2 regions of the Spongisporangium articulatum genome follow, and region 2 is predicted to be linked to the other one. Evidence: predicted binding sites of a transcription regulator. Region 2 holds the regulator's gene; the other holds the start of a gene.
What was found. The regulator HrcA, encoded in region 2, represses chaperone genes, less so after heat shock. The targets are predictions, from matches to a motif close to GNTNGCACTCGGNNNNNCCGAGTGCNANC.
Positions count from the first base shown of each region.

Region 1: a site for HrcA is predicted at 2,494-2,522, ahead of groES (co-chaperone GroES). Genes of this name have one in related genera too.

Region 1 covers NZ_JBITLV010000004.1:283,062-287,442, reverse strand. Annotated here, with positions in the region: gene ACIB24_RS13970 (WhiB family transcriptional regulator) at 1-140, shown strand, start outside; gene groL (chaperonin GroEL) at 310-1,935, opposite strand; gene groES (co-chaperone GroES) at 2,019-2,318, opposite strand; gene ACIB24_RS13955 (THUMP-like domain-containing protein) at 2,559-3,761, shown strand; gene ACIB24_RS13950 (trypsin-like peptidase domain-containing protein) at 3,815-4,381, shown strand, end outside.
Region 2 covers NZ_JBITLV010000002.1:505,734-510,114, forward strand. Annotated here, with positions in the region: gene panB (3-methyl-2-oxobutanoate hydroxymethyltransferase) at 1-865, opposite strand, end outside; gene ACIB24_RS08570 (DUF3097 family protein) at 1,072-1,950, opposite strand; gene hrcA (heat-inducible transcriptional repressor HrcA) at 2,066-3,106, shown strand; gene dnaJ (molecular chaperone DnaJ) at 3,129-4,262, shown strand; gene ACIB24_RS08585 (16S rRNA (uracil(1498)-N(3))-methyltransferase) at 4,259-4,381, shown strand, end outside.

The DNA.
Region 1 (4,381 bases), on a different contig from region 2:
CCGTGATGGACCAGTGCCGTGAGCACGCGCTCGCCGTCCGGGAGCCCTACGGGGTCTGGGGCGGCCTGAGCGAGGACGACCGCCAGGCCCGCTACGTCGGCGCCCGCCCCCAGGACGAGGTCTACCGCCGGGCCAGTTAGACGTTCCCGTCACACGTTCAGACGTTCACGCGCGTCGGTTCCCCCGGCCGACCGCTCCCAGGGAAGCTGTCCGCGGTTGCGGAGTCGCGGACAGCCGGAAGGGCCCCCACCCGATCACTCGGGTGGGGGCCCTTTCGTATGCCCGGTTCGTAGGCCGGGTGCGGGTCGGTCAGTGGCCGTGCCCGTGGCCGTGCCCGTGGCCGGTCGTCTCCGCCGGCTCCTCCTCCTTCTTGTCCACCACCAGGGTCTCGGTGGTGAGCACCATGGAGGCGATGGAGGCCGCGTTGCGCAGCGCGGAACGGGTCACCTTGACCGGGTCGATGATGCCCTTGGCGACCAGGTCGGTGTACTCCCCGGCCGCCGCGTCGAACCCGGAGCCGACCGGCTGCTGGCGCACCTTGTCCACGACGACGTAGCCCTCGAGGCCCGCGTTCTCGGCGATCCAGCGCAGCGGCTCGGAGGCCGCCTTGCGGACGATCTCGACGCCCGTCGCCTCGTCGCCGGACAGCGACAGCCCGCCGTCGAGCACCGAGACGGCGTGGATCAGCGCGGAGCCGCCGCCGGAGACGATGCCCTCCTCGATCGCGGCGCGCGTCGCGGAGACGGCGTCCTCGATGCGGTGCTTCTTCTCCTTGAGCTCGACCTCCGTGTGCGCGCCGACCTTGATGACGCAGACCCCGCCGGCCAGCTTCGCGAGCCGCTCCTGCAGCTTCTCGCGGTCCCAGTCGGAGTCGGTGTTCTCGATCTCGCCGCGCAGCTGCGCGACCCGGGCCGCGACCTCGGAGGCCTCGCCGGCGCCGTCGACCACGGTGGTGTCGTCCTTGGTGACGACGATGCGCCGGGCCTGGCCCAGCACCTCGAGGCCGACCTGGTCGAGCTTCAGCCCGACCTCGGGGCTGACCACCTGGCCGCCGGTCAGGGTGGCCAGGTCCTGCAGGATCGCCTTGCGGCGGTCGCCGAAGCCCGGGGCCTTGACGGCCACCGTGACGAACGTGCCGCGGATCTTGTTCACGACCAGGGTCGACAGCGCCTCCCCGTCGATGTCCTCGGCGACGATGAACAGCTGCTTGCCGGCCTGCAGCACCTTCTCCAGCAGCGGCAGGATCTCCGAGACCGAGGAGATCTTGTTCTGGTGGATCAGGATGTAGGCGTCCTCCAGGACGGCCTCCATCCGCTCCGGGTCGGTCACGAAGTACGGCGACAGGTAACCCTTGTCGAACTGCATGCCCTCGGAGAAGTCGAGCTCCAGGGCGGTGGACGAGCTCTCCTCGACCGTGATCACGCCGTCCTTGCCGACCTTGTCGAACGCCTCGGCGATCAGGCCACCGACGCCCGCGTCCTGCGCCGAGATGGTGGCGACGTGAGCGATCTCCGTCTTGCCCTCGACCTCGCGGGCCGTCTTCAGCAGCTGGTCGCTGACCGCGTCGACGGCCAGGTCGATGCCCCGCTTGAGCGCGGACGGCGCCGCCCCGGCGGCCACGTTGCGCAGGCCCTCCTTGACCATGGCCTGGGCCAGGACGGTCGCGGTGGTGGTGCCGTCCCCCGCGACGTCGTTGGTCTTGGTGGCGACCTCCTTGGCGAGCTGGGCCCCGAGGTTCTCGTACGGGTCGTCCAGCTCCACCTCCTTGGCGATGGTCACGCCGTCGTTGGTGATGGTCGGCGCGCCCCACTTCTTGTCGATGACGACGTTGCGGCCCTTGGGGCCGAGCGTCACCTTGACCGCGTTGGCCAGGGCGTCGACGCCCCGCTCCAGCGACCGGCGGGCGTTCTCGTCGAACGAGAGGATCTTCGGCATGTCTTCCCTCTGTATCTGGGTGCAGAACGACGCACGCCCCGAACGAGGTCGTCGTCCGGGGCGGGTCGGTGGGCCTGAGCCCCTTACTTCTCGATGATCGCCAGCACGTCGCGGGCCGACAGGATCAGGTACTCCTCGCCGGAGTACTTGACCTCGGTGCCGCCGTACTTGCTGTAGAGCACGGTGTCGCCGACCTTGACGTCGAGCGGGATCCGCTTGGCGCCCTGGTCGTCGAAGCGCCCCGGGCCGACCGCGAGGACCTGGCCCTCCTGGGGCTTCTCCTTGGCGGTGTCCGGGATGACCAGGCCGGAGGCCGTCGTCTGCTCAGCGTCGAGCTGCTTGACGACGATGCGGTCCTCGAGCGGCTTGATGGAGACCGACACGTTGGTGACCTCCCCTTCGGGAACGTCGAAGATGAACTTGCGGGACGGGTACTGCTGGAACTGCCCGCCGAGGTCGCACCCGTCGTCGCGGTGCCGGACGCAGCCCGGGCGGTGGAACATCGAGCTGGCAGACTCCCAGGGAGAGTGCCAGTTCCTCTGGAACCCTAGAACGGGTTTTAGCACTCGGTCAACTCGAGTGCCAGCCTCCGGGGACCGGTCGGGAGTGGCAGGATCGGGGACGTGGACCAGCAGGCCGTCGCGACACTGCTCACCCCGGAGGGGTGGGCCCTGCTGGAGTCCCTGCCGCCCTACGACGAGCACGGCGCCATGGCCCTCGGCGAGCAGCTGCGCAGGGCCGGGCACGCCCCCGAGCTGGTCTCCGCCGCCCTCACCCAGTCGCGGCTGCGGGCCGCCGGGGAGCGCAAGTTCGGGCCGTTCGCGGCGGGCATGCTGTTCACCCCCGCGGGCCTGGAACAGGCCACCCGGTTGCCCGTCGCCGCCCGGCACGCGGCCCGGTTCGCGACCGCCGGGGCCACCCGGGTGGCCGATCTGGGCTGTGGCATCGGCGGTGACGCGATGGCCCTGGCCGGGCTCGAACTGGGCGTCCTGGCCGTCGAGCGGGACGAGCTGACCGCGGCCGTGGCCACCGTGAACCTGCGGCACTGGGCCGAGGCGGAGGTCCGGCACGGCGACGCCACCACGACCGACCTGGGCGACCTGCAGGCCGCGTTCCTCGACCCGGCCCGGCGCACGTCGTCCGGCAAGCGCCTGCTCGACCCGCGGGCCGGGTCGCCGCCCCTGTCCTTCGCGCTCGAGCTCGCCGCGACGATGGCGGCCGTCGGCGTGAAGACCGCCCCCGGCATCCCGCACCACCTGCTGCCCGACGGCTGCGAGGCGCAGTGGATCTCGGTGGACGGGGACGTGGTGGAGGCGGGCCTGTGGTTCGGGCTGGCCGCCCGCCCGGGCGTGCGCCGCTGCGCCCTCGTGCTGTCGGACGCCGGGGCCGCCGAGGTCACGGACGCCGACATGCCGGTCGCCGTCCCCGGAGAGGTCGGCGCCTACGTCTACGAACCCGACGGCGCGGTGATCCGGGCCGGGCTGGTCGCGCAGGTCGCCGTGCAGGTGCAGGGCCGGCTGCTGGACCGCTCGATCGCGTTCGTGACCGCCGACCGGTACGTCGAGACCCCGCTGGCCACCTGCTTCGCGGTCGAGGAGGTCTTCCCGTTCGGCCTGAAGTCGCTGCGCACCTGGCTGCGCGACCGCGGCGTCGGGCGCCTGACCATCAAGAAGCGCGGCACCGCCGTCGACCCCGACCAGCTGCGCAAGCAGCTGCGGCTGCAGGGCGACAACGAGGCGACCATCATCCTGACCCGGGTGTCGGGGCGGCAGTCCGTGCTCGTCGTCCGGCCCCTTCGGCGGGCGGGGGCCGGCGTGCCCGCCTGAGCTTCGGCACAGCCGCTTCCTAAGTCTGTGAACCCCCCTGTACCTTCCGGCGCATGTCTGTCACCGTTCGCCGCCTGCTCGCCGTAGCCGCCCTGCTCGCCGTCGGGGCGCTCGGTTCGCCCGCGCTCGCGGCGACGCCCGCGCCGTCGGCCCCCACGGCCGTGGAGGTCAACGCGGCCACGGAGCCGAGCATCGTGCAGCTGGCGATCCGGTGGCGGGGCTACATCTACTACGAGACCGTCGACGGCTACGTCTGGACGCAGGACGTGGTCACCGCCTACGCGGGCTGCACCGGCTTCTTCGTCACGACCGACGGGCACATCACCACGGCCGGGCACTGCGTGGAGCGCAAGTTCGGGCGCGAGGCGCTGATCGAGACGTTCCTGAGCGACCAGGTCGACCAGGGGCTGATCACCTCCTCCGAGGCGGCCGACCTGCTCGACGGCGCGCTCATCAACTGGAAGGCCGAGGGCCTGGAGAACGGTTCGGCGATCGAGCGGAAGGTTGTCGCCTACCAGCCGAAGGGGCTGGCCGGGGCGCCGCTGGCCGACGACTCCGAGACCGCCCGGGTGCTCGACACCAAGCCGTTCGACGAGGGCGACACCGCGCTGCTCAAGATC
Region 2 (4,381 bases):
CGGCGTCCCGGCCGAAGGTCTCGGCCACCCCGTCGGGCAGGTGGTAGCTCTCGGCGGCGTTCGGGAAGTCGCCGGAGCGCACGTCGGCCGCGTACCGCCGGATCGCCTCCACCGCCTCGGTCTTCAGGTGCGCGTAGGTGCGGACGAACTTGGGGCGCAACCGGTCCTGGAAGCCCAGCAGGTCGTGCCACACGAGGACCTGCCCGTCGCAGTGCGGGCCGGCTCCGATGCCGATGGTCGGCACGGGCACCGACTCGGTGATCATGCGCGCGACCTCGTCGGGCACGGCCTCGAGCACGATGGCGAAGACCCCCGCCTCGACGAGGGCCTGGGCGTCCGCGAGCAACGCGCGGGCGGCGTCCGCCTGCTTGCCCTGCACCTTGAAACCGCCCAGCGCGTGCACCGACTGGGGCGTCAGCCCGATGTGCCCCACGACCGGGATCTCGGCGTCCACGAGGGCCCGGATCATCGGCGCCCGCTTGGCGCCGCCCTCCAGCTTCACGGCGCCGGCACCGGCGCGGATCAGCTTCGCCGCGTTCCGCACGGTCTCCTCGGTCGAGACGTGGTAGCTCATCCACGGCATGTCGCCGAGCACCATCGCGCGCGGCCGGGCCCGCGCGACGGCGGCCGTGTGATGGGCCATCTCCTCGACTGTGACCTGCAGGGTGTCCTCGTAGCCGAGGACGACCATGGCCAGCGTGTCGCCGACCAGGATGATGTCGACGCCCGCCTCGTCGGCGATCAGGCCGCCCGGGGCGTCGTACGCCGTCACCATCACCAGCGGGTCACCGCCGGCGGCCACCTTGCGGGCCCGTACCTGAGGTGCAGTCACGTTCTCGGCCACGGATGCCTCCTGAGCGTCCACGTCGTCGTGTCCCTCGCGCGGCGCACCCTGACGTGCACCGCGTGCCGAAGAAGTGTCACTCCGTGCCGGAGGTTCCGCGAGAGGTACGTGAGGTGAGTGCCGTCACGCCCTCACCGGCGGCGTGCCCAACCAAAGCACAGAAATCTGCGCCGTCTCGGCCGATTTTCTGTGCTTTGGCTGGGCATGCCGGGGTCGGGGGGCAGGGCTCAGCGGTCGGCGGAGTCGCCCGTCACGAAGTCGATCAACTCCTCGACCCGGCCGAGCAGGGCCGGTTCCAGGTCGGCGTAGCTCGTCACCGACCCGAGGATGCGCTTCCAGCCGCGCGCGACGTCGGCCTGGGTCGCGTGCGGCCAGCCCAGCTCGGCGAGCACGCCCTCCTTCCACGGCCGGCCCTTGGGTATGACCGGCCATTCCGCCAGGCCGAGCCGCGCCGGCCGCACGCCCTGCCAGACGTCGACATAGGGGTGCCCGACCACCAGCACGTGCGCGGCCGCCCCCGGCACCCGCTGGGCCACGGCCACCGCCTCGTGCCACTCCTTCGACCCGGACACCAGGTGGTCGACCAGGACGCCGATCCGCCGCCCCGGCCCGGGCCCGAACTCGCGGACGGCGGCGGCCAGGTCGTCGACCCCGTGCAACGGCTGGACGACGACCCCCTCCACCCGCAGGTCGGCGCCCCACACCTTCTCCACCAGTTCGGCGTCGTGCAGTCCCTCGACGAGGATCCGCGAGGCCCGGGCCACCCGTGCCCGGGCGCCCGCGACCGCGTACGAGCCACTCGCCGTCCGCACCGGCCCGGCGGCGCCCGCGGCGACGGGCGGGACCAGCCGCACGGGGACGCCGTCCACCCAGAAACCCGGGCCCAGCTCGAAGGTCCGGGTCTTGCCGCGCCGGTCCTCCAGGACCACGACGTGCAGCCCGCCGCTCTTCTCCACCCGGACGACGGCCCCGACCCAGCCGGTCTCCACGTCCTCGACCACGAGTCCGGTCTCCGCGGCCACCTCGGGCAGCTCGCGCTTCTTCGGCCGGCCTGCGGCCAGGACGTCGGTGCCGTAACGGTCGTAGCCGCCGGGAGGACGATTCATCACGTTGCGGACGCTAATCGGAGCGGACTCGTGGGCCGAGCCGCAACGCCGGGGGGCGGGTAGACTGGCACTCTTGTCACGCGAGTGCCAACGACCCCGAGGGAGGTGACGCCCGATGAGCGAGGACCGCAAGCTCGCCGTGCTGCGCGCCATCGTCGAGGACTACGTGCAGACCCGGGAACCCGTCGGCTCGCGGGCGCTGGTCGAGCGGCACGCGCTCGGGGTCTCCCCGGCGACGATCCGCAACGACATGGCGGCCCTGGAGGACGAGGGCTACATCACGCAGCCGCACACGAGTGCCGGGCGGATCCCGACCGACAAGGGGTACCGCCTCTTCGTCGACCGGCTCAGCACCGTGAAGCCGTTGAGCCCGGCCGAGAAGCGGGCCATCCAGGGGCTGCTCGACGGGGCGGTCGACCTGGACGACGTGCTGGAGCGCACCGGGCGGCTGCTGGCCCAGATCACCCGGCAGGTCGCGGTCGTGCAGTACCCGTCGCTGACCCGCTCGACCGTGCAGCACGTCGAGCTGGTGCCGCTGGGCGCCGAGCGGGTGCTGTTCGTGCTGATCACCAACTCGGGGCGGGTCGAGCAGCGGGTCGTCGCCCTGCCGCCGGGCGTCTCACTGGTCGAGGAGCCGCTGGCCGGCACCGACGTCCTGGCCGTCCTGCGCACCCGGCTGAACGCGGCCACCGCCGGAGCCTCGTTGCGCGACGTCCCGCAGCTGGTGCTCGGGCTCGGCGACCGGTTCCAGCCCGCCGAGCGGCCCGTCGTCCAGGCGGTGCTCGAGGCGCTCGACGACTCCCTCGACATCGACCGCGAGGAGCGGATCGTGCTGGCCGGCACGGCCAACCTGGCCCGCTCCGGGGATTTCGTCTCCACCATCGGCCCGGTGCTGGAGGCGATCGAGGAGCACGTCGTCCTGCTGAAGCTGTTGTCCGAGATGGCCGACGGCGCGGGTGGGGTGGGCGTGCTGATCGGGAGTGAGACGGCCCACGAGGGCCTGCAGGAAGCGGCGGTGGTCGCCAGCGGTTACGCATCCGGGGGAGAGGTCGTGGCCCGGCTCGGCGTGCTCGGCCCGACCCGCATGGACTATCCGACGAACATGGCCGCGGTCCGCGCGGTCGCGCGGTACGTGACGCGGATCCTCACGTCGTGAGGCGCGTTCAGAGAGCAGACAGGTGAGCGACTACTACGAGGTGCTCGGGGTCTCGCGCGATGCGAGTTCCGAGGAGATCAAGAAGGCCTACCGCAAGCTGGCCCGCAAGCTGCACCCCGACGTCAACCCCGACGACCCGGGCGCGGAGGAGCGGTTCAAGGAGGTCGGCCGGGCCTACGAGGTGCTGTCCAGCCCCGAACGGCGGGCCCAGTACGACGCGGGCGGCGACGGCGGTCTGAACGGCGGCTTCGGCGGCAGCGGGGCCGGGTTCGGCTTCAGTGACATCTTCGAGACGTTCTTCGGCGGCGCCGGCGCCGCGGGGGGCGGGCGGGGCCCGATGCCGCGGCAACGGCGTGGGCAGGACGCGATGATCCGGGTCCAGATCGACCTCTCCGAGGCGGTCTTCGGCGGCGCCAAGGAACTGAACTTCGACTCCGCCGTGGTCTGCTCGGTGTGCGGCGGCAGCTGCTGCCAGCCCGGCACCTCGCCCAAGGTGTGCGACGTGTGCGGCGGCCGGGGTCAGGTCCAGCGGATCGCCCGGTCGTTCCTCGGCCAGGTCATGACCACGCAGGCGTGCGTCGCCTGCCAGGGCTACGGCACCGTGATCCCCAGCCCGTGCCTGGAGTGCTCGGGCGACGGGCGTGTGCGCAGCACCCGGTCGCTGAACATCAAGATCCCGGCGGGCGTCGACACGGGCACCCGCATCCAGCTGTCCGGGGAGAGCGAGGTCGGCCCCGGCGGCGGGCCCGCCGGCGACCTGTACGTCGAGATCCAGCTGAAGCCGCACGAGGTGTTCGAGCGGCGCGGCGACGATCTGCACTGCACGGTCGAGCTGCCCATGACCGCGGCCGCGCTCGGCACCACCATCGTGCTCGAAACCCTCGACGGGCCGCAGGAACTCGACGTCAAGGCCGGGTCGCAGGGGGGCGAGACGAGCACCATGCGCTCGCTCGGCGTGACCCACCTGCGCGGCACCGGGCGCGGTGACCTGTTCGTGCACCTGTCAGTGCAGACCCCGACCAAGCTGGACGACGAGCAGAAGGCCCTGCTGCGCCAGCTCGCCGCCCTGCGCGGCGAGGAACGTCCGGAGGGCCGTCTGACCCCGGCCCAGCAGGGTGTCTTCTCCAAGCTGCGCGACCGGTTCGCGGGGCGTTGAGTCTCGCCCGTTTCCTCGTCGAGCCGGGCGCGTTGGCCGGGCTCGGCCCGCGCTCGCCGTTCGTGCTGGACGGCGACGAGGGCCGGCACGCCGCCGCGGTCCGGCGGGTCCGGGCGGGC